DNA from 2 places in the Bifidobacterium sp. UTCIF-38 genome. Region 1 is predicted to be linked to the other one. Evidence: riboswitches for the same ligand, from Rfam matches in the RefSeq annotation. Region 1 holds a riboswitch; the other holds the start of a gene.
The links. Region 1 has a riboswitch for thiamine pyrophosphate ahead of BW11_RS07620 (hydroxyethylthiazole kinase). Riboswitches for the same ligand answer to the same signal wherever they lie in the genome.
Positions count from the first base shown of each region.

Region 2: linked by a shared signal. The riboswitch ahead of thiS (sulfur carrier protein ThiS) and the one ahead of BW11_RS07620 (hydroxyethylthiazole kinase) in region 1 are both predicted to bind thiamine pyrophosphate.

Region 1 is NZ_JFAL01000022.1:82,384-94,157, forward strand. It holds gene gmk (guanylate kinase) at 1-547, shown strand, start outside; gene BW11_RS07600 (thiamine-binding protein) at 652-1,077, opposite strand; gene thiD (bifunctional hydroxymethylpyrimidine kinase/phosphomethylpyrimidine kinase) at 1,085-1,891, opposite strand; gene BW11_RS07610 (26S protease regulatory subunit) at 2,012-3,223, shown strand; gene thiC (phosphomethylpyrimidine synthase ThiC) at 3,293-6,040, opposite strand; gene BW11_RS07620 (hydroxyethylthiazole kinase) at 6,072-7,010, opposite strand; TPP riboswitch at 7,004-7,111, opposite strand; gene BW11_RS07625 (cell wall metabolism sensor histidine kinase WalK) at 7,127-8,455, opposite strand; gene BW11_RS07630 (response regulator transcription factor) at 8,452-9,144, opposite strand; gene BW11_RS07635 (hypothetical protein) at 9,148-9,942, opposite strand; gene BW11_RS11845 (peptidoglycan-binding protein) at 10,144-11,331, shown strand; gene BW11_RS07640 (ABC transporter ATP-binding protein) at 11,316-11,774, shown strand, end outside.
Region 2 is NZ_JFAL01000002.1:256,375-268,148, reverse strand. It holds gene BW11_RS01720 (vWA domain-containing protein) at 1-452, opposite strand, end outside; gene BW11_RS01715 (macro domain-containing protein) at 578-1,726, opposite strand; gene argH (argininosuccinate lyase) at 1,912-3,384, shown strand; TPP riboswitch at 3,415-3,517, shown strand; gene thiS (sulfur carrier protein ThiS) at 3,840-4,034, shown strand; gene BW11_RS01700 (thiazole synthase) at 4,094-4,963, shown strand; gene thiF (thiazole biosynthesis adenylyltransferase ThiF) at 4,994-5,803, shown strand; gene BW11_RS01690 (rhodanese-like domain-containing protein) at 5,853-6,248, shown strand; gene BW11_RS01685 (HD domain-containing protein) at 6,457-6,957, shown strand; gene BW11_RS01680 (putative ABC transporter permease) at 6,954-7,805, shown strand; gene tyrS (tyrosine--tRNA ligase) at 7,903-9,225, shown strand; gene BW11_RS01670 (tetratricopeptide repeat protein) at 9,389-11,293, shown strand; gene BW11_RS01665 (HAD-IIA family hydrolase) at 11,290-11,774, shown strand, end outside.

The DNA of each region.
Region 1 (11,774 bases):
CGGCGTCGGCAAGGGCACCGTCGAGGTGGCGCTGCGCAAGAAGCACCCCGAGGTGTGGGTGTCCGTCTCCGCCACCACGCGTGACCCCCGCCCCGGCGAGGTCAACGGCGTCAACTACTGGTTCATGAGCGAGGAGGAGTTCGCCGCCAAGGAGAAGGCGGGGGAGTTCCTCGAGACCGCGCTCGTGCACGGTCTGGCCCACTACGGCACGCCGCTCAAGCCTCTGGTGGATCACCTGTCCGTCGGCACCCCGACGATCCTCGAGATCGATCTGCAGGGTGCGCGCCGCGTCAAGCAGAAGGCCGCCGAACTTGGTCTTGAGGTGATGACCGTGTTCATCGCCCCGCCGAGCTTCGACGAGCTGGTGCGTCGTCTGACCGGCCGTGGCACCGAGACCGAGGAACAGCGCAAGCGTCGTCTGGAGACCGCGCACGTCGAGCTCGCCGCCGAAAGCGAATTCGACGTGACGATCGTCAACGACAACGTGCAGAAGGCCGCCGACGATCTGTGGAACGTCATCGTCAAGGAGTACGGCGCCAACGCCTGACAAGGCAATGAAACGCTCTGTATGAGATGATTGAAGGGGCTTCCTCTCGACGAGGAAGCCCCTTCAATCATCTTCGGGGGAAGCAGGCAGCAAGCGCCCCTTGTCTACTCCTTCTGCCGCGCGATGATCTCGTCGGCCAGCTTCGGCTTCTCCGTCAGCTGTCCGGTGAATCCGGGGCGGATATCCATGTGCAGCACGAGACTCGTGCGATAGCCCTGTTCGGCGAGCTTCTTGGCGGCCTTGCCGGCCACGTGCAGGATGTCGTCCAGATCGCCTTCGACGTCGGTGAACAACGCGTTGGTCTCCTGCGGCAGACCGGAGTCGCGGATCACCGAGATCGCCTGTGCGACGTACGGGGAGACCTCGGAGCCGGCTCCCGTCACCGACACCTGGATGGCGGCCACCGTATTGAGGTACGGATTGCCGGTTTCGGGATTGATCGGCACCTCCTGCCTGATCGCATTGCGGTCCGACACGGTGTTGAGCGTGTTGTCGGGAGTGGTGGAATCCTGCGGCATGCCTGTCGTCATGATCGATTCACCTCCACGCCCACGCGTGGTCCATCGGGCCGGAGCCCTGACCAAGATCGAGCATCGCGTTCAACGCGCCGGTCAGATACTCCTTGGCGTGGCGGATCGCCTCGGGCAGCGTCTCGCCCTTCGCGAGATTTGCCGCGATCGCCGAGCTCAGCGTGCAGCCGGTGCCGTGCGTGTTCGGATTGTCGACGCGCCTGCCCTCGAACCAGGTGATCGTGCCGTTCGATTCGGCCAGCACGTCGTTCGCATCGTTCGTGTGATGGCCGCCCTTGACGAGCGCCGCGCATCCGTATCGTTCGGTCAGCGTCTTCGCCGCGCGCTCCATCGAAACCGCGTAGGTGATCTCCATATCGGACAGCACCTGCGTTTCGGGGATGTTCGGCGTGATCACGGTCGCCAGCGGGAACAGTTTCGAGGTCAGGGCGGCGATGGCGTCGTCGCTGATGAGCTTCGCGCCGGAGGTTGCCACCATCACCGGATCGAGCACCACGTTCCTCGCGTGGTGGAAGGTCAGACGGTCGGCGATCACGTCGATGATGTCGGTGGCCGAGACCATGCCGATCTTGACGGCGAGAGGCGGAATGTCCTCGAACACGGCGTCGATCTGATCGGCGAGGATCTTGGGCTCGGTATCCTGGATGGAGCGCACGCCGGTGGTGTTCTGCGCGGTCAGCGCGGTGATAGCGCTCATGCCGAACACGCCGTTGGCGAGCATGGTCTTCAGATCGGCCTGCATGCCGGCGCCGCCGGATGAGTCCGAACCGGAGATCGCAAGTACTGGTGGAAGGGTTGTCGTATGTTGTGCCATAGCTTCCAAGTCTAGTAGTCGCAGGCCGGAATATCACGCGGTTTTCCTTGATTATTCGCCGTTCCTATGGTGTGATGGGGAAGGTTTGACGAGGGGCCGACACGAGAAGCGGGAGGGATTATGGCAGGCAACGACGTACTGCGTCGCGATGGAGTTCTGGCGCGTATCACCGGATTCGACGAGGGGCGCGTCGCCTACTATGCGGTGATGCCGAACGGGCACACCACGCAGCTCACGTTCCCGCGTCAGGAGGTGTTCGACGTGGGCGACGTTCTGCTCGTCGGCGAGGACTTCTACACGAAGGTGCCGGCGGACGTGTGGCCGGTCAAACCGCGCGTCGGCATCGTGCGCCGCGCATTGGACGACTGCGTGGTATTGGAGACCTCCGACGGTCTGGAACTGCTGGAGGGCGATTACCCCCTCAACATCATGCCCGGCAACACCGTGGAGTTCACCGACCTGTTCGGCATCGAACGCGTGCTGTGGCCCACGGCCATCCGTCCCGGCGAATCCGACCACGACGACGACATCAAACAGTACCGGATCACCCCCGGTGCCGACCCCACGCTCACTTTTGACTCGTTCGGCGGCTACGAGCAGGTCATCACCCGCGCCAAGGAGCTTATCGAAACCCAGCTGGGCAACAGCGAGCAGATGCGTGCGATCGGCGCCAAACCCATCAAGGGGGTGATCTTCACCGGCGCGCCCGGCACCGGCAAGACCCATCTGGCGCGCATCATCGCCAACGTGGCCGACGCCCAGTTCTACCTCGTCTCCGGCCCGACGATCGTAAGCAAGTACGTGGGCGACAGCGAGGAGACGCTGCGCATGATCTTCGCGGCCGCACAGGCCGACCGTCGCGCGATCATCTTCTTCGACGAGATCGACTCGATCGCCTCGTCGCGCGACACCGACACGAACGGCGTCGGCAAGCGGCTCGTTGCCCAGCTGCTCACCCTGATGGACGGTTTCGCATCCAAGGGCAACGTGGTGGTCGTCGCCGCCACGAACCGCATCGAGGACGTGGATCCGGCCCTGTTGCGCCCGGGACGCTTCGACTGGCAGATCCCGTTCCCGATGCCGAGCGAGCACGACCGTTTGTCGATTCTTGAAGTGCAGGCCCGTGCGCTCGCCACCGAAGGCGAACTGCCGCTCGCGGACATCGCTCGGCGCACCGAAGGCTGGAGCGGCGCCGAGGTGTGCGCGATCTGGACCGAGGCCGCGCTCGTCGCCGCCAAGGACCGCCGCGGCGCGATCCGCGCGGCCGACCTCGCCACCGCGTTCGCACGCGTCGAACGCAGACCGGAGCTGCACGCACACCGGATGCCCTGAAAACGCAGATGAGCCCCTCGCATGCGAGGGGCTCATCGGGACGTCACCCGAGATATCACTCGGTAGATATCACTCGGTGGCGGTGGAGTACAGCTTGCCGCCCTGGGCGGTGTACTTCTCGCTCATCGCGTTCATGCCGGCGCGGATCTCCTCCGGGCTCAGCACGTTCGCGGACACGACGGTGTCGTCGTTGACGACGTTCGGAGTCGTGGTCGGAGCCACGCCGGCGATCGCCTCCTTGACGATCTGCTGCTGCGCGGCCTCGCCGCCGAACGCCTTGCGGATGTTCTGCGAGATGGCCATCGAGCAGAACTTCGGGCCGCACATCGAGCAGAAGTGCGCCATCTTGGCCGGTTCGGCAGGCAGCGTGTCGTCGTGGAACGCGATCGCGGTGTCCGGATCGTAGGAGAGGTTGAACTGGTCGAGCCAGCGGAACTCGAAGCGGGCCTTCGAGATCGCGTCGTCACGGTCCTGCGCGTGCGGGTGGTGCTTGGCGATGTCGGCGGCGTGGGCGGCGATCTTGTACGCGATCACGCCCTGCTTGACGTCGTCCTTGTTCGGCAGGCCAAGGTGCTCCTTCGGGGTCACGTAGCACAGCATGGCGGTGCCGTAGCGGCCGATCTCGGTGGCGCCGATCGCGGAGGTGATGTGGTCATAGCCCGGCGCGGTGTCGGTCGTCAGCGGTCCGAGCGTGTAGAACGGAGCGCCCTTGCACACGGCCTTCTCGAGCTCGATGTTCATGCGCACCGTGTCGAACGGCACGTGGCCCGGGCCCTCGATCATGACCTGCACATCCTTGGCCCAGGCGCGCTCGGTGAGCTCGCCCAGAGTCATGAGCTCGCTCAGCTGCGCCGCGTCGTTCGCGTCCGCAAGGCATCCGGGGCGAAGGCCGTCGCCCAGCGAGAACGCGACGTCGTACTTGGCGAAGATGTCGCACAGCTCGTCGAAGTGCGTGTACAGGAAGCTTTCCTGATGGTGGCGCAGGCACCAGTCGGCCATGATCGAGCCACCGCGCGAGACGATGCCGGTGACGCGGTTCGCGGTCAGCGGCACGTAGCGCAGCAGCACGCCGGCGTGGATCGTCATGTAGTCGACGCCCTGCTCGCACTGTTCGATTACGGTGTCGCGGAACAGCTCCCAGCTGAGCTTGGAGGCGTCGTCCTCGACCTTCTCGAGTGCTTGGTACATCGGCACGGTGCCGATCGGCACGGGGGAGTTCCTGAGGATCCACTCGCGGGTGGTGTGGATGTCGTTGCCGGTGGACAGATCCATCACGGTGTCGGCGCCCCACTTGGTGGCCCAGGTGAGCTTCTCCACCTCTTCGTCGATGGACGAGGTGACGGCCGAGTTACCCATGTTCGCGTTGAGCTTGGTGAGGAACCGGGAGCCGATGATCATCGGCTCGGCCTCCGGGTGGTTGATGTTGCACGGCATGACCGCGCGGCCCGCGGCGAGCTCGGAGCGCACGAGCTCTACGTCGCAGTTCTCGCGGATGGCCACGTACTGCATCTCCGGGGTGACGATGCCGTGGCGGGCGTACCACATCTGGGTGATCGGGTGGTCCTTGGCACGCATCGGCTGGTGCTTGCGTCCACGCCATTCCTTGCTGGCACGGCCGCGCTTGATGGCGCGCTTGCCGTCGTCCTCGAGGTTGCGGCGGCGGCCCTCGTACTCCTCGACATCGCCGCGGTCGCGGATCCAGTCAAGACGCAGGGGCTTCAAGCCCTCCTTCGGATCGCACTTGGGGCCCTCGGTGTTGTAGTCGTGGAACGGCGGGTTCGGACCCACGCCGGGGGTGTCGGACAGCTTGATCTCGGTGTACGGGACCTCGAGATCGTATGAACCGTACTCATAGGAGAACGGCACGGACTTCGTCTTGCGGATATGCGCCTTGTCGCGCTGCTTGGAGCCGCGGGCGGCGATGTCGACGCGCTGCTGCTTGGCGAGCTTCTGCGCCTCCTTGGCCTCCTTGGCGTTGGTGAACTTCTTCTCGGTGGCCTCGGCGCCCGGCTGCGCGGCGCCCTCCTGGGCGGCCTGCGTGTCGACGGCCGGGGTGTGGGTGACGATGCGCGGCGCGTAATCGTGCTTCGCGTCGCCGCGCACGGCCTTCCAGCCCTCGACCATCGCGCGGGTGGCCTCCTCGGGGTTCTCGGCGCCGGCGATCGCGGACACCGCGAACCAGCCGGCCGCCTTCGTGCCGGCCAGCATGGCCATATCGGCGGCGGTCACGCCGCCGCCGACGACCACCGGGAATTCGGAGGCGGCGCAGATCGTGTTGATCTGCTTGGTGTCCAAGGTCTTACCGGAGCCGTCGTTGCCGCCCACGGAGGCCTCCGGCTTGGTGACGGACACGTGCAGCGGACCGGCGCCGATGTAGTCGATGCAGCCGTCGGGCAGCTCGTTGATGAGACGCACCAGCGACTCGGTCTCGGCGGACAGACCCACGATCGCCTCGTCGCCCAGAAGGGCGCGGGCCTCGCGAGGCTCCATATCGGTCTGTCCGATGTGCACGCCGTCGACCTTGATACCCTTGCGGCGGGCCTGCCACACCACGTCGGCACGGTCGTCGATCACGAAGGCCACGGAGTCGGACTTGCCGTTGTCCTCGATGATCTGCGCGATGTCCTGCGCCATCGTCGTCAGCTCGGAGGCGTCGGCCTTCTTGGCGCGAAGCTGGATGAAGGTCGCGCCGCCGCCCAGGGCCTGATCGACCACGTCGGTCAGCGGTCGGCCCTTGCAGTCCTCCGGGCCGACCACGAAGTACGCGGACAGGTCGAAGCTGTCGCGCATCGACGCGTATGGGTATTCGTTGTTCATTGATTTGTTCCTTTGGTTGTTGGTGGAAGTGTCAGAACATGTGGATCTCGGAGGCGGCCACCTGATCGGCGGTCACGCTCCACAGGGCGTCGAGGAAGGCGACCTGGAATGAGCCGGGGCCGTTGGACTGCGTCTCGGCGATCTCGCCGGCGCGGTCGTACAGGGCGCTCGCCGCCAGCGCGGCGGTCAGCGGGTCGGCTACGGCGAGATAGGTGGCGGTCACGCCGCCGAGCGAGCATCCGGCGCCGGTGATCTTCGTCATCATCGCGCTGCCGCCGGGCAGTCGGTAGACGGTCTCGCCATCGGTGACGAGATCGATCTTGCCGGAGACGGCCACGGCGGCCGTCTTATCCGGGGCGGAGGCGGCGAGGAACTGCGCCAGACGCCTGGCCGGTTCGACGGCCGCATCGACCTCGTCGACGGCCTCGACGCCGGCCGGGCGGGTGGCGGGCTGGTTGCCGGGTTCGGCTTCGGCTGACAGACCCCACATATCGGCAAGGGCGATGATCTCGGAGGCGTTGCCGCGCACGATGGTCGGGGGAGTGGCGCGGAAGGCGCGCAGGATCTCGGTGCGGGTGCGGCCGATGCCTGCGGCCACCGGATCGAGCACCCACTTGTGCCCGGTCTTGTGGAAGGCGCGTGCGATCTGCGGCAGCGCGTCCTTGTAGAACGGCAGCAGCGTGCCCACGTTGATGTAGTCGGCCCCCGAGATCGGCGCCGTGTCGATTACGTCGTCGGGCAGGAAGCTCATCGCCGCGGCGCCGCCGGCCGCGAGCTGGGCGTTGGCCACGAGGTTGATCGTCACGAAATTGGTGAACGACTGCGCCAGCGGGCGGGTGGCCCTCACCTGTTCGACGGCGGTTCGGATGCGGACGCGCAGATCGGCGAGATCGCATCCGGAGTCGTCAGAATTGGTATAAGAGGAATCGATACCGCGTTCGTTGCGGATGGATAGCGAAGCATCGCTCATATATCACTGCTCCCTACGCTGGTCTTAACCAACAGGTTCAAAGGGTCGGGCCATCGCCCATCTCAACCCGCCTAGTGGTGCGGGTTCCCCTGCATTTCGTTTGTTGCTTCCCGAAACTACGCGCCGATACGGACATGGTTGTTACAAAATCGCACAGACACGCCGAATCGGCCCGGCTCGGGTCTGGCGAGTCGCAGCTCGGCATGGTAAAGATCCGCGATCTCCCTGACGATCGACAGGCCCAGCCCGTTGCCGGGCCGGTTCTCGAGCCGGGACGCCCTCCCGCGATGGAACGGGATCAGCAGATCATCCAGATCGCGCCCGTCCGCCGACTCCGCAGCCTCAGCAGTCTCCGTGCTGTTGGTGACGGACAGTTCGACGCCCCCGCCGTCAATGCTCCGCACGTCGACTTCGATGTCGCCGCGGTCCACGTTGTGCACCACGGCGTTGCGGATGAGGTTGCCCGTCAGCAGGGCCAGCATCGTCGGGTCCGCGCGCACCGCCGGCGCGGGGTCGATGTCGCAGCGCACGTCGATGCCGCGTTCGTCGATCGCGTCCCACGAGGCATCCAGCGCGTGCTCCACAACCTCACCGAGCGGCGTCTCGGGCGGTCGCTCATCGCCCGGATGCAACGCCATGCTCTGCACGCGCGACAGCGCCAGCAGCCCCTCCACCAGGTCGGCCGCGTTCCGGTCCGCCTCCAGCGCCCGGCGCACCGCCGGCTCCACGTCCGCCGCGAACCGCCCCTGCGCGAGCGGGGCGTCCAGACTGGTTCCGATCACCGCGATCGGCGTACGCAGCTCGTGCGAGGCGTTCGCGATGAACTGCCGCTGCGTGACCGCCGCCTGCTCGATGCGAGTGAGCATCGCGTTCACGTCGCCGGCCAGCGACGCCACCTCGTCCGAGCCGGCGATCGACACGCGCTCGCCGGTGGCCGCCGGGTCGAGCCGGCGCATCTGTGCTCCCAGTGAGGAGATGCGTCCGGCCAGTCTGCGAGAGATGAACCACGCCGCGACCATCGCCAGCACGGCGAACCCTGCGAACAGCGCCAGCGAGAACCACATGGCGCCCTGCATCAGGGGCCTTCGCATGTCCGAGTCGCTGATCTCCATGATCGACCCCGGCGTCATCGGCCCGCAGCCCACGGCGTAGTCGGTGTAGTAGCAACCGGTGGAGGACACATACAGTTCGCCGCCGTCGGGCGTGGGCAGCGTTCCGCCGCTGGCCACCTGATACAGCCGGTAGGACGACCGGTCGTAGATGCGGCCGAACAGCATGGTCTGCAACGCCAGGGCGATCCCGAGGAACACCGCCACCAGCAGGCCGATGGCGAGCGCGAGCTTGCCGCGGAAGGTGCGCGGGCGCAGATGGAACCGGCGCTTTCCGGACGGGTCGGACGGACTGGACGGGCGGGATGCGTTGGGCAGACTGGACGGGTGGTTCATGGCAGACGGTATCCCTTCCCTCGTGCCGAGACGATGGCGCCCTTGCCGCCGGCGGCCTCGAGCTTGCGTTTGAGCGTGTAGACGAGCGTCTTGGCCGCGCCGGTGCTGGTCGTGCCGTCCGGCCATGCGGCGGCGATGAGTTCGTCGAGCGTGACCCAGCCGCCGTCCGCCTCGACGATGCGGCGCAGCACGGCGAACTCCCGTGCGGTCAGGTCGAGCGGGGTGTTTCTCCAGTAGGCGAGTCGGCGGTCGTCGTCGATGACTACCGGCTGCGCGACGGCGCCGGAATCGTTGAAGGACCCCGCCGGCGCGCGTCGCCTCGCGTCGTGGCGCAGCAGGGCGCGGATGCGCGCCGACAGCTCCCGGTAGACGAACGGCTTGGGCAGGTAGTCGTCGGCGCCGAGGTCCAGCCCTTCCACACGCTGTTCCGGGCTGGCCGAGGCGGTGACCATGAGCACGCTCACGTCCAGTCCGAGCGTGCGGATCGTCGTCATCACCGTGTCGCCGGACATGACCGGCAGGTCGCGGTCGAGCAGGACCACGTCGATGGCGTCCCGGTGTGCGGCGAGCAGTTCCAGCGCCTCGACGCCGGTTTCGGCCGTCCAGGTGCGGTAGCCCTCATGCCGCAACGCGTCGTCGAGCGAGGCGGCCATGCCCGTGTTGTCCTCGACGATCAGTATCCCCGCCATGATCTACCAGAGGTACTCCACGGGGTCGTTGGCGCTGCTTGACGACCAGCCCTGCGCCGCCTTGCAGCCGCGCACGCGCGCGTCACCGAAATCGTAGCCGAGCTTGTCCTTCGCGTCCGTCCACCCCTCCGTCTGGAGCAGGGTCTGCCCGTCGTTGAAGTCCTTGACCGTGTAGCTCGGGGGCACCACGCCCTCGCGCCGCATGCAGTCGACGACCGCCTCGTCGACGTTGGCGTACAGACTCGGGTTGCCCTGCTGCTGACCGTACAGTCCCTGCACATGGGAGAACCGCAGGTAGCAGTCGGCGTAGGCGTCGCGCCACCGCTCCTCCTGCTCGTCGGTGCCGACGGCGTGCTGCATGATGTCCATCATGCCGTTCGGGAACCGTTCGAGCTTCGGCTCTGGGAAGCCGTGGTCGACCATGCACGTCTTGTAGTCCGACCAGACCTTCTCATAGACGGCCGTCGACACCCGCCCCTCCTTCTTGGCCTGTTCGAGGAACGGGCGCTCGTAGTCCGACACGTACGGGTCGGCGAGCACCTCGTCGATGTAGGAGGACAGCGAGCTCGCCAGACGCCCGTTGTCGTCCGCCTCGCGCAACGTCGAGACAGGTCCCTGTTGCGGGGAATCCTGCCCCTGCGCCGACGAACCGTGATCCCCGGATGCGGGGGATGCGGTCTGCGTGCCGTTCGTCGGCCCCGCGCAGCCCGCGAGCCCCGCGAGCAGCGCCGCCGCGGACAACGTCGCGGCCAGCAGGCGCGGGATGCTCGCGATTCCTTGCGATGATCGTCGTCCCATCTCAACCCCCTTGTCCTGGAACCCCTGTGCCGCACGGCTGTGCAGCCTGTGCACCTTCCATCGTAGGCGGCCCAGCCCTGACCTTCGCCTGACCGTGCGCGTGGACGGCGTGGAACGATGGAATCGGACACGACGCCGAAGCCGATGTCGGGATCGAAGCCCGATCGGGCGCGAGGGCGAGCGCAAGGAGGGGAGGCCATCATGGCGAAGACATCATCGGCATCATCGGGGCCGTCGACGGGGCGGGGAACGCCGCGCGGTACTCCACGCGGCACCGCGCGACGCAGGTTCCCCGTCGCCTGGCTGCTGATTGCCGTCATCCTCACCGCGGCCGTCAGCGTCGGCGCGGCCGCGTTCCTGCTGCCCGACCGGCACCCGGCGATATTGTCGAGCGCGAAGGAGATCACCAGCGCGCCGGTCGGTATCCAGCGCTACGACGCGAACAGGCAGATCAGCGTCATCCCCACGCTCTCCGCATCCCGCCAGATACTCATCAACACGTCCGGCACCGTGACCGCCGACCATTCCGGCGAAGGGCTCGTCTCCGGCAGAGCCGCGCTCGCGGTCGACGAACGGCCCATCGTCGCGCTCGCCACCGCGACCCCGCTCTACCGCGACCTGAAATACGGCGACAAGGGCAGGGACGTGCGCGCGTTCAACGACGAACTCGCACGGCTCGGATTTGGCGCGCCCGCCGACACCGACCGGTACACGACGCGTACGGTCAAGGCCGTCAAGGCCCTGTGGCGCGGGCTCGGCGTGACCTCGGACCTGGATGGCAACCTCGCCATCGCGGACGTGATCTGGCTGCCACAGCGCGAGGCGACCGTCTCCGACTGGAACGGCGTACCCGGCACCATGGTCACGGCCGGGACGTCGATCGGCCGGATCCCCGGTGCCCTGACCGCGATCAGCTTGAGGGACGGCGCCGCCGAGAACGCCGACCGGACGATCACCGTCTTCGGTCAGCAGGGCGTGCTCAAGGCCGGGGCCACGCGCATCGACGACCCGGAGTTCTGCGCGCGCGTCACCGCCTCGCCGGAATTCCGGATGTTCGCCCAATCCTCGTCGTCCAAGTCCGCGCAGGGCCAGTCGTCGGGCCAGTCATCTGGCCAATCCGCGTCGCAGGAGTCCGCGCAGGGGATCGACGCCACCGTGGCTCTGGCGCAGCCTCTCGACGTGATGCGCGTGCCGGCCGCCGCCGTGTTCGGCGTCGACGGCGATACCGGATGCATCGCCTCCGACGGCAGAACGATCCCGGTGACGGTGATCGGCGCGGACTTGGGCGTGAGCCTCGTCAGGCCCGCCGACGGCTCCGAACCGTCCGCCGGCCCCTCCACGGTGTCGATCGGAGGAGCGATCAGGGGGCTGACGTGTCCGCGAGGGTGACCGGCCGCGACCTCGCCCACCGGTTCCCCGGCACGGACACGCTGTTCGAACACCTGTCGTTCACCCTCGAGGCGGGCACCACGACGGCGATCTGCGGGCCGAGCGGCTGCGGCAAATCCACGCTGCTGTCGATCCTCGCCGGATGGGAGAAACCCGCCGCCGGCACGGTCACGCGCGACGGCGTGAACCGCATCGGCTGGGTATTCCAGAACCCGTACGGCGTCGCCGAACGCAGCGCGCTCGACCACGTCGTCTTCCCGCTGCTCGCGCGGGGCCTGCGCCGACGCGAGGCGGAGCCCCAGGCGCTGGAGGCGATGGGCCTGTTCGATCTCGGGGCCGTCGCCGACCGCCCGTTCGCCGCGCTCTCCGGCGGCGAGGCGCAACGGCTCATGCTCGCCCGGGCCGTCAGCTCGGCCCCGGACATGCTGCTCGTTGACGAACCC
Region 2 (11,774 bases), on a different contig from region 1:
CTGCGTATTCGCCGCAGCGAATACCGACGGCTCGCATTCTCGTACCCGTCGGTGATGATGACGAACAGCACATGGTCGGCGCGGAAAGCCTCCGCGGTATGGCGTTGCACGGAGACGATGCGGTCGATGGTCGAGCCGATCGCATCGAGCAGTGCGGTGCTGCCTCGCGCCCAGTAGTCGTGGGGCGTCAGGTCCTTCACCGCGTGCAGGTCGATGTGATCGTGCAACGTCTCCAGACGATTGTCGAACAGTACGGTCGTCACCGTGCATGTCCCTGTGATGGCTCGTTGCTTGGCAAGCATGGCGTTGAACCCGCCGATGGTGTCCGATTCAAGCCCGGACATCGATCCGCTGCGATCCACCACGAATACCAGTTCCGTTCGTTCCGATCCTGTGTGAATGGTGTCGGTGCGGTCGTCGCTGCCGATACCGTGCTTCAGCTGTTCCATCATGATGCGTTCCTTTCGTTCATCTCCGGCGCTTTGCCGGTGATGAGACGAGCATCGCATCATGGAGGAGGGCATGGGTCGCTTTGCAGGCGACATCGCAGTGACGCGATGTCCGACGGACCAGACTGTCACTGCCCAAGCAGCGGCTGGTCGTACCGGAACAGGACCTCGTTGATGGTGAGCACATCGAACACGCCATGGGTGATGAAGAATTCGACGATCACGTCGAATTTCACGCTGTGGGATAGCGCGTAGCCGGCGCATGCCAGCAGATCATCAGTCTCGTCGAGATCGAGTCGCAGCGCGATCGCCAGTGCGAGCACCGTTTTCTTGCCGGGCATGTACCCATTGCCGCATCGTATTTTCGAAAACAGTTTCCTGCTGATATTGGCTCGTTTGTACACATCCACATCGCTCAATCCCTTGGAGTCGATGAGCCGCAAGAGGATCACGTTGAACGGTTCGTCCAGATCGGCAAGCACATCGCGTTGCGAATAGTGGGGAGCGCTTACCGGTGCGGCCGATCGTGGTGTCGGGCTCAGGCTCGTCACGGATTGCGCCAGGGGAGTCGGTGATTCCAGACGAAGCTCCGACTCGCCGTCGTTGACGATGTCATCGTTCGGATAGCCGAGTTCGCGCATCGCCATCATGCGCCTACGTCGACTATCGGTGTGGCTGGCTACGTAATGGTCGTCGATGTATGCCCGCAGCTGCCGGTCGAACGCGGTTCCCGCGGCGAAGGCCTCATTGTCGAACACGCACAGGTATACGTCGAGATCCGTTCGATCGGCCGGATCGTCGCCATGGTCCGGGTCATCCCGCTTCGGCGTCTCCTCCGGTGTCTCCTCTGAAGAATCCAGGAAGCGCCGGATTTCGTCGACGGCGACGTCGAGCGCCTGCGCCTTCGGATAGCCGTAGATGCCGCTCGAAATCAGGGGGAACGCGATACCGCTGCACTTGAGACGCACCGCCAGAGTCAGCGAATTGCGATAGCAGGCGCGCAGGAGCGTCTCCTCACCGTGATCGCCGCCCTGCCAGACCGGTCCGGCAGTGTGGATCACGTACCGCGCCGGCAGGTCGAAGCCTGCAGTCGCCACGGCCTGCCCGGTTCGGATGGGGGAGAGGCGGTCACACGCCTTCTGCATGCGAGATGCGCCGGCCGCGCGGAAGATCGCCCCGCACACGCCGCCTCCCATGCGCAGCGCGGTGTTCGCCGCGTTGACGACGGCGTCCACATCCAAGCGTGTGATGTCCTGCCGAACCAGGTGCAACGGCATGACGGTCTCCCTCATGCGATACCTCGATACGCTCATCGATACACTCAATAGGATATCCGCGGATATTCATCGCAAACGGATTCATCCCCATGAATCCCGACGCTATGTAGCGCAACGCTGATAGTCTGGCATACGGTCGAAAACGCATAGCAACCCAAGCAACCAGCATCGTAAAGGAGCAGCATATGGCCGAAAACACCGAACATCTCGCCCTGTGGGGCGGCCGCTTCACCTCCGGTCCGTCCGCCGAGCTCGCCCGTCTGTCCAAGTCCACCCAGTTCGACTGGCGACTCGCGGACGACGACATCGCCGGCTCGCGCGCCCACGCCCGCGCGCTCGGCCGCGCCGGGCTCCTCACCGACGAGGAGCTCAAGCGCATGGAGGACGCGCTCGACACCCTCCAGCGACACGTCGACGACGGCAGCTTCGCCCCGATCGAGGACGACGAGGACGAGGCCACCGCACTGGAGCGCGGCCTCATCGACATCGCCGGCGACGAGCTCGGCGGCAAGCTCAGGGCCGGCCGCTCCCGCAACGACCAGATCGCCTGCCTGATCCGCATGTGGCTGCGCCGCCACTCGCGCGTCATCGCGAAGCTCCTGCTCGACCTCGTCAACGCCCTCATCGCCCAGAGCGAGAAGGCCGGCCGCACCGTCATGCCCGGCCGCACCCACATGCAGCACGCCCAGCCCGTGCTGCTCGCCCACCAGCTCATGGCCCACGCCTGGCCGCTGCTGCGCGACGTCGAACGCCTCGTCGACTGGGACAAGCGCATCAACGCCTCCCCGTACGGCTCCGGCGCGCTCGCCGGCAACACGCTCGGCACCGATCCGGAGGCCGTCGCCCGCGAGCTCGGCTTCTCCCGCGTGACCGACAACTCGATCGACGGCACCGCCTCGCGCGATCTCGTCGCCGAATTCGCGTTCGTCGCCGCGATGACCGGCGTCGACATCTCCCGTCTGAGCGAGGAGATCATCATCTGGAACACGCAGGAGTTCGCCTTCGTCAAGCTCGACGACGCCTACTCCACCGGCTCCTCGATCATGCCGCAGAAGAAGAACCCGGACATCGCCGAGCTGGCGCGCGGCAAGTCCGGACGACTGATCGGCGATCTGACCGGTCTGCTCGCCACCTTGAAGGGTCTGCCCACCGCGTACGCGCGCGATCTGCAGGAGGACAAGGAGGCCGTGTTCGACCAGGTCGACACGCTCGAGGTGCTGCTGCCCGCGTTCACCGGCATGGTGCGTACCATGCGCTTCGACGCCGACCGTCTCGAGGCCGAGGCGCCGACCGGCTTCGCGCTCGCCACGGACATCGCCGAATGGCTCGTCAAGAACGGCGTGCCGTTCCGCCACGCCCACGAGCTCTCCGGCGCATGCGTGAAGATCGCCGAGGGCCGCGGCCAGGAGCTGTGGGATCTGACCGACGAGGACTTCATCTCCACCTTCGCGGCGTTCCTGCCCGCGGACAAGGCGCCGGGCGTGCGCGAGGTGCTCTCCAGCCACGGTTCGGTCGACTCCCGCAACGGCAAGGGCGGCACCGCCTACGGCCGCGTGCGCGAGCAGATCGTCGACGCCAAGCGCGAGCTGGAGGAGCTCAGGGTCTTCGCCGACTCCACCTCCGACGGCCCGTCCTACAAGACTCCGGGCACGTTCTGACGGTTGTCATCGTCGCCATCTAGACTGGGCCTCATAACGAACGGGAGCCGAAAGGCTGAGAGGAAGTGCAAAGCTTCGACCGGGGAACTTGACGCGGGTCATGCCGCCGTAAGGAATCGTTGTTCATGATTTCCTGCCGTCCATCCGATCATACGGAGCCGGTTCCTCGACTCAGTCGGAACGCGGATCGTTCGCCGAAAGACCCATAACTGAACAACTCATAATCTAGCCATGCGAGCGCGGGATCCGCGGTCGTTACTCGTCCGGCTGCGAATCCGGCGCACGCATGGTCGCATGTCAGGGCACATGGATGGGCGCACCACTTAGGGTACGGCTTACATTCGTGCGCCCTTTTTCATACCGGTCATGCCGGCTCATGCGGTCGTCGTGCCATACACGGCTGCCGCAGGAGATATGGAGGGCATGCCCTACGAACACCGAAAGGGGTGGAGCATATGCAGGTCAACGGGGAGCAGGTCACGTTGGAGGCGCCGGTCAGCGTCGCCGAATACCTCGACGCGCACGGATACCGGGCGGGCCGCGTGGCCATCGAACTCAACGGGGAGATCATCCCGCGCGAGCGTCGCGAGGAGACGATGCTCGATGACCAGTGCGTCATGGAGATCGTGCAGTTCGTTCAGGGCGGGTGAGGCGTAGAGCGTCTCGCAACCACATCAATACACCAATGAAGGCAATGAAGGGAAACATCATGAGCAACATCAATCCGGTCACCGAGGCATCCGTCGAAGCCACGCCGCTGCCGCCGCAGCCGGCGGTCGTCAACCCGGTCGGCACCTCCGCGCCGATCCTGCCCGTCGAGGACAAGCCGCTGAACCTCGGCGGCCACGAGTTCCAGTCCCGTTTCATCCTCGGCTCCGGCCGCTACGACCTGAACCTCATCAAGGCCACCGTCGAGCACGCCGGCACGCAGATCGTCACGATGGCGCTGCGCCGCGCGACCACCACCGAGAACAGCGTCCTCGACTACATCCCCGAAGGCATCACGCTCCTGCCGAACACGTCCGGCGCGCGCAACGCCGAGGAGGCCGTGCGCATCGCCCGCCTTGCCCGCGAGGTGTGCCACACCGACTTCGTCAAGGTCGAGATCGAACACGAGACCAAGTACCTCCTGCCGGACAACGCCGAGACGATCCGCGCCACCGAGATGCTCGCGAAGGAGGGATTCGTGGTCATGCCGTACATGTTCCCCGATCCGATCGCCGCGCGTCAGCTCGAGGAGGCCGGCGCCGCCGCGGTCATGCCGCTCGGCTCGCTGATCGGCTCCAACATGGGTCTGCGCATGCGCGACTTCATCGAGATCATCATCGCGAACGCCCATGTGCCGGTCATCATCGACGCCGGCATCGGCCGCCCCAGCCAGGCGTGCGACGCGATGGAGATGGGCGCGGACGCGGTCATGGCGTACACGGCCGTCGCCTCCGCGGGCAACATCCCGCTCATGGCCGAGGCGTTCAAGCACGCGATCGACGCCGGCCGTGCGGCCTACCTGTCGGGCCTCGGCAAGGTGACCGAAGGCCACGCCGTGCCGTCCAGCCCGACCACCGGCTACCTGCACTGAGAGAGCCGAATTAATTAGGAGGCATCTGGCATGGCGTTCTCGGACGAACAGCTCGAACGGTATTCCCGTCATCTGATATTGCGCGGCGTCGGCGTCGCAGGGCAGAAGCGGCTGCTCGCCGCAAGCGTCCTCATCGTCGGCGCGGGCGGGCTCGGCTCGCCGGTCGCGCTCTATCTGGCGGCAGCCGGCGTCGGGCGAATCGGCATCGTCGACGGCGATACGGTCGACCTGAGCAACCTGCAGCGCCAGATCATCCACACCACCGCGAACGTCGGCGAACCGAAGGCGGAGTCGGCCGCCGCCTCGGTTCGCGCGATCAACCCGGACGTGACCGTCGAGACCTACGACGAGCCGGTCGACGCCGGCAACATCGCCGATCTCATCGCCCGATACGATCTGGTGATCGACGCGACCGACAACTTCTCGGCCAAGTTCCTCATCAACGACGCCTGCGTGCTGGCGGGCAGGCCGTTCATCCATGCGGGCGTCGTCGGATTCGCCGGTCAGGTGATGACCGTCGTGCCAGGGCATGGCCCCTGCTACCGATGCATCTTCGGCGACATGCCGGCCGCCGGCGAGGTGCCGACCTGCCGCGAGGCGGGCGTGCTCGGCGCGGTCGTCGGCGTGATCGGCAGCCTCGAGGCCACCGAGGCGCTCAAGCTCATCATCGGCGTGGGCGAGCCGCTGGTCGGACGCATGCTCACCGTCGACGCGCTGACGATGAACATCCGGCGCGTCCCGCTTCCGGACCACGTACCCGACTGTCCGGTGTGCGGCGACAGGCCGACGATCACCACGCTCGACCCGGACAACTACATCCAGCCGGCCTGCGCGATCTGAGATCCGAACGTTCCGGACGAATCCATACGAAGGGGAAGAAGAACAGCACATGTCCATTGCGTTGCAGCTTCACGCGAATGATGCCGATGTCTCCGATACGGCGGACGACGGGCCGGCGTTCCGGCGCATCGGCCCGGCCGAATTCGCCGCGATCGTCGCCTCGGAAACGAGGGGAGAGGGGAAGGCCGTCACGCTGCTTGACCTGCGCGAACCGGCCGACGTGGCCGCCTACCCGATCGAGGGCGCCATCAACGCGCCCCTCGACCCGCTGGCCAAGGTGCTCAAGACCGTGCCGAAGACGCGTACTGTCGTCGTCTACTGCACCGAGGGCTGGTGGAGCGAGGAGGTCGCCGAGATCCTCGCCGACCGCGGTTACGACGTGGCGAGCCTCGAGGGAGGGTTCCGCGCCTACCGCGAATACGCCGAGTCGCACGGACTGGCGTAAAGCGGCTCGCGGGGCGATCGCCGGTGAATGGCGACTTCGGGCAACATGAACGCAAATGGTGAAGGCCCGGTGGAAATCGTTCCGAGGGATGAAAGCCCAAGCCACGGGACGACCGTACAATCGGTCCTGACATCGCTCGACATGTCCCGTGTGACCGTCGAGCGACCGCGCAATCCCCGCACATCGCAAACCCGCAAAGGACCGAACCGTGGCACGTCTGCTCACACGCACGCAGATTCAGGAACTGGTGGCCGTACACGGCCGTGAAGTCATCGAACACAGGCACATGCAGATCGAACGGCGCTGCTTCCAGCACGGCAACGTCTCCACGTTCGCCCATTCGATCCGCGTGGCGTGCCTCGCGGTGTGGATCGCCGACCGGGCGCACCTGTGGCGTCGCGTCGACCTGAAATCGCTGATCCGCGCCGCCCTGCTGCACGACTACTTCCTGTACGACTGGCACGATTGGGACGACGGCGAACACCGCCTGCACGGCTTCACCCATGGTGGCGCCGCCCTGCGCAACGCCCTGCGGGACTTCCGTCTCAACGCGATCGAACGCGATTCGATCGCCAACCACATGTTCCCGATGACCCCCACGCCCCCGCGGTACGTCGAGGGGTATCTCGTCACGATCGCCGACAAGCTCTCGGCCACGCGCGAGACGCTTTCGCTCGACCGGTTCAACAAGGGCGAGGTGCCTGCGTGATCCTCACGGTCGAATACCTGTTCCTGTGGTTCCTGTTCTACAGCTTCTGCGGCTGGGTGTACGAGTCGATCCTCGTGTCCGTTCAGGAGCGGCGCCCCGTCAACCGTGGCTTCCTCAACGGACCGCTGTGCCCGATCTACGGCACCGGCGCGGTGTTGGGCGTCGTCGTGCTCGGCGAGGTCCGCAATCCGATCCTCCTGTTCGTCATCTCGGCCGTCGGCGCGTGCCTGCTCGAATACGTGACCTCGTGGGCGATGGAGCTGCTGTTCCACGCACGCTGGTGGGATTACTCGAACTTCCCGTTCAACCTCAACGGACGCATCTGCCTGTACGGCGCGCTGATCTTCGGCATCGGGGGAGTGGTGATCGTCGACGTGGTCCAGCCCGAGGTGGCGCGTGTCACCGCCATGATCCCGATCATGGTGATCCACTGGCTGTTCGTCACGTTGTTCGCGCTGACCGTGGCCGACACGATCATCACCGTGATCGGCATCATCGACCTCGAGGACAGCCTCGAACGGTTCAAGGCGGTCGCGGCCAGATACAGCGGCGCGATGCGCGAAAGGGTCGGCGATATGGTCGACGGCGCATCCGATGCATTCGGCGACGCGTTCAACGGCGCGCCGGGCAGATTCGGCGATATGGTCGGCGAATCCCTGCGCTCAGGCCGGCAGATGTCGTCCGAACTCATGGTGCGTCTTCGCGAGACCGCCGACTCCGTGTTCAACCGTCAGCAGCGTCGTATGATCGCCTCGTTCCCGAAGCTGCGCACCGTGCGCAACAACGAGACGCTCGAGCAGCTGCGCGAGGCGTTCAGGCAGCTGCGCCGCGGCGAGGGCCGCAGGTAGCTCCTCTTTTACGGCCCCCTGACGAATAGAGCTGTCGGCCTGTTCTGCGACACTGTAAGACGCATTATGCCCACAATTCGATAGGGAGACAAAGGTTATGGCTCACGTCATCGACTTCAAAGAGGCGGGATTCGACACCCTGCTCGATGAACTGGAATGGCGCGGTTTGATTTCCCAGTCCACGGACCGGGATCGACTCGCGGCGGCATTGAACGGAGAGCCGATCACCTATTATTGCGGGTTCGATCCGACGGCCGCGTCCCTGCACATCGGCAACCTCGTCCAGCTCATCAACATGCGTCACCTGCAGGCGGCGGGTCACCACCCGATCGCCCTGGTCGGCGGCGCCACCGGTCTGATCGGCGATCCTCGCCAGTCGGGCGAGCGCACGCTCAACCCGAAGGACGTGGTGGCCGGCTGGGCCGAGAGGCTGAAGAAGCAGATCGGCGGCATCCTCGTCACCGACGGCGCCAACCCGGTGCGCTTCGTGTCCAACTACGACTGGACCGCGCAGATGAACGTCATCGACTTCCTGCGCGATGTCGGCAAGAACTTCCGACTCGGCACGATGCTCGCCAAGGACACCGTGGCCCGTCGTCTCAACTCGGAGGACGGCATCTCCTTCACCGAGTTCAGCTACCAGGTGCTGCAGGGCAACGACTTCCTCCACCTGTACGACGAATACCACTGCACGCTCGAGCTGGGCGGCTCCGACCAGTGGGGCAACCTCACCTCCGGCCTTGACCTGATCCACAAGGTGCGCGGGGTGGACGTCAACGTGTTCACCAGCCCGATCATCACCGACGCGCAGGGCAAGAAGTTCGGCAAGTCCGAGGGCAACGCCGTGTGGATCGATCCGACGATGCTCTCGCCGTACAAGTTCTACCAGTTCTGGATCAACCGCCCGGACGTGGAGATGGAGAGCCTGCTCAAGGCGTTCACCTTCCTGCCGAAGGCCGAGATCGAACGACTGGTCGAGGAGTCGAAGACCAATCCGGGCAAGCGCGAGGCGCAGAAGGCGCTCGCTTGGGAGGTCACCAGCTTCGTGCACGGCGAGGCCGCGACGCAGGCCGCGATCGACGCCTCCTCCGCACTGTTCGGCCGCGGCGGCGACCTGAACACGATCGACGATGACACGCTCGAATCCGTACTCGACGGCTTCAAGGTCGTCGACGAGAACGGCGAGCACGTCTTCCCGTCCGCGGCGGCCGGCGATCGCGTGATCGACGCCGCCCAGAGCGCAGGCCTGTTCAAGACCGCGTCCGAGGCGCGCCGCGCGATCAAGTCCGGCGGCGTCTACCTCAACAACGAGCGTGTCGAGGACGAGGAGGCCGTGCTCGGCGAGGGCGACTTCCTCCAGGGGCGCTTCGCGCTGATCCGCCGAGGCAAGAAGGCCCTCGGCGCCGTCGAGAGGCACTGATCCGATACGCGGTCCCCGGTGGAACATCGGGGACCGCCTGCATGCGGGGCGCGGCATCGCCTTCCACGGCGGTTGCATGGCGCTTCCCACATAACCGTTTTTTCATTTGATTGTTTGGGGATCCACTCTTCGATTACGGATCCACACGAGGAAAGGCATACATATGGCAGAAGGCAACGAGCGTTCCGGAAAGTCGTTCGGCGGACGCAAGGGCGGCTACGGTCACGGAGGTTCCGGTTCGGGCCGTCCGTCCGGCCGCGGCGGCAAGGGCTTCAAGCCGCGCGGCAACGGCGGCAAGTCGTTCGGCGGCTCCCGCGGCGGCTACGGCAAGTCCGGCGGCCGCGACGGCGGCGAGGGCGGTTTCCGCAAGGACTTCCACAAGTCCGGCGGCTTCCGCAAGGATGGCGATCGCGATTTCCGTCGTGAGGATCGTCAGGGTGCCGGTGAGGGCGGCGAGCGTCGCGAGTTCCACAAGGGGCCGCGTCAGGACGGCGGTTTCCGCGGCAATGGCCGTGGCGGCTACGGCGCCGGCAAGGGCGGTTTCCGCAAGGACTTCCACAAGTCCGGCGGCTTCCATAAGGATGGCGATCGCGATTTCCGTCGTGAGGATCGTCAGGGTGCCGGTGAGGGCGGCGAGCGTCGCGAGTTCCATAAGGGCCCCCGCCAGGAAGGTGGTTTCCGCAAGGACGGCGGTTTCCGCAAGGACTTCCACAAGGGCCCGCGTCGTGACGGCGATCGCGGCGGCTTCCGCCGTGACGGCGGCAAGGGCGGTTTCCGCAAGGATGGTGATCGCGATTTCCGTCGTGACGACCGTCGTGAGGGTGCCGGTGAGGGCGAGGAGCGTCGCGAGTTCCATAAGGGCCCCCGCAAGGAGGGCGGTTTCCGCAAGGACTTCCACAAGGGCCCGCGCCACGACAACGGCAACCCGCGCTACCAGCGCGACGATCGCCGCGACGACCGCGGCAACCGCGACCAGCAGAACGTCGAGCGCCGTTCGTTCACCGACGAGGAGAAGCGCGAATACCGCGAGCACAAGCGCACCGAGTACATGAGCCGTCCGCGCCGCAACTCCGACGGCACGATGAGCTTCCCCTCGCAGAACCCGTACACCGATCGTCGTCCGAACGAGCCGAAGATGCCGAAGGGCCTCGTGTGGGCCATGCTCTCCAAGGACGAGCGCGAGCGTCTGCGCGGCCTGTCCAAGGAGCACGCCGAGAACATCGGCCTGCACATCCTGGCCGCCTACACGCTCATCGAGGACGATCCGCAAGCCGCGCTCGAGCACGCCCAGTGGGCCGCCAAGCAGGCCTCCCGCATCGACTTCGCACGCGAGACGCTCGCCTTCATCGCCTACCGCAAGGGCGACTACAAGCTCGCCCTGCGCGAGTTCCGCACCGCGTACCGCATGAATGGCTTCACCGATTACCTGCCGTTCATCGCCGACTGCGAGCGTGGTCTCGGCAACCCGAAGAAGGCCATCGAGATCGTCTCCTCCGACGACGCGAAGATGCTGCGCGGCGAGTCCAAGGCCGAGATGTTCCTCGTCTACGCCGGTGCGCTCGCCGACCTGAAGCTGTGGGACAAGGCCATCGAGATCGTGCACACCCTCGGCCGTTCCAAGGGTCTGCCGGGCGCCTACCGCATGCGTGCGCTGCAGGCCGAGCAGCTGTTCCTCGAGGAGGCCGGACGCAACGACGAGGCCATCGACCTCGATCAGGTCATCGAGAAGCTCGAGGACCAGTACGCCGACTTCGACGAGGACGAGGAGAGCGACGACGTGGTCATCGACCACGATCTGGAGCATCTGGAGGATCCGGAGATCCTCGAGAAACTCGGCATCACCGAGGAGGACGCCGAATACGCGCCCGAGGACGACGCCAACCATGGCGACGAGTCGTCCGAGAGCGTCGACGGCGAATCCGCCGACGAGGACGAGACGCAGGCCCCGGCCGAGGAGGTCGTGGACGGCGCCGAGTCGGACGACGAGCCCGAATCCGACGAGACGGAGAAGGTCGAGGAGCACGCCGAGGCGGAGTCCGACGAGCCGAGCGAGCAGACCGAGGCATGAGCGAGACCGGCATGACGACGCGATTGCTCAAAGGCACCACGAAGCCGCTCGCCGAGGCCTACCAGCTTGCGCTGCTCGACCTTGACGGCGTGGTCTACCGTGGCAAGAACCCGGTCGAATACGCCGCCGACTCGATCCGTGCGGCCGAACGGGCCGGCATGACCATCGAGTACACGACGAACAACTCGTCGCGTTTCCAGAGGGTCGTCGCCGACCAGCTCAGGGGCTTCGACCTCGACGTCGAACCCTGGCAGGTCATCACCTCGTCCGTGGTGGCCGCGCGCATGGTCGCCAAGGCCGTGCCCGCCGGCTCAACGGTGCTGGTCGTCGGCGCCGAGCACCTGCGCGAGGAGGTCACCCGCGCCGGACTCGTCGTCACCGACGACCCGCAGGCGCATCCGACCGCCGTCATCCAGGGATGGTTCCCGGAGATGACCTGGCAGATGATGGCCAACGCCGCGTTCGCGGTCGAGGCGGGTGC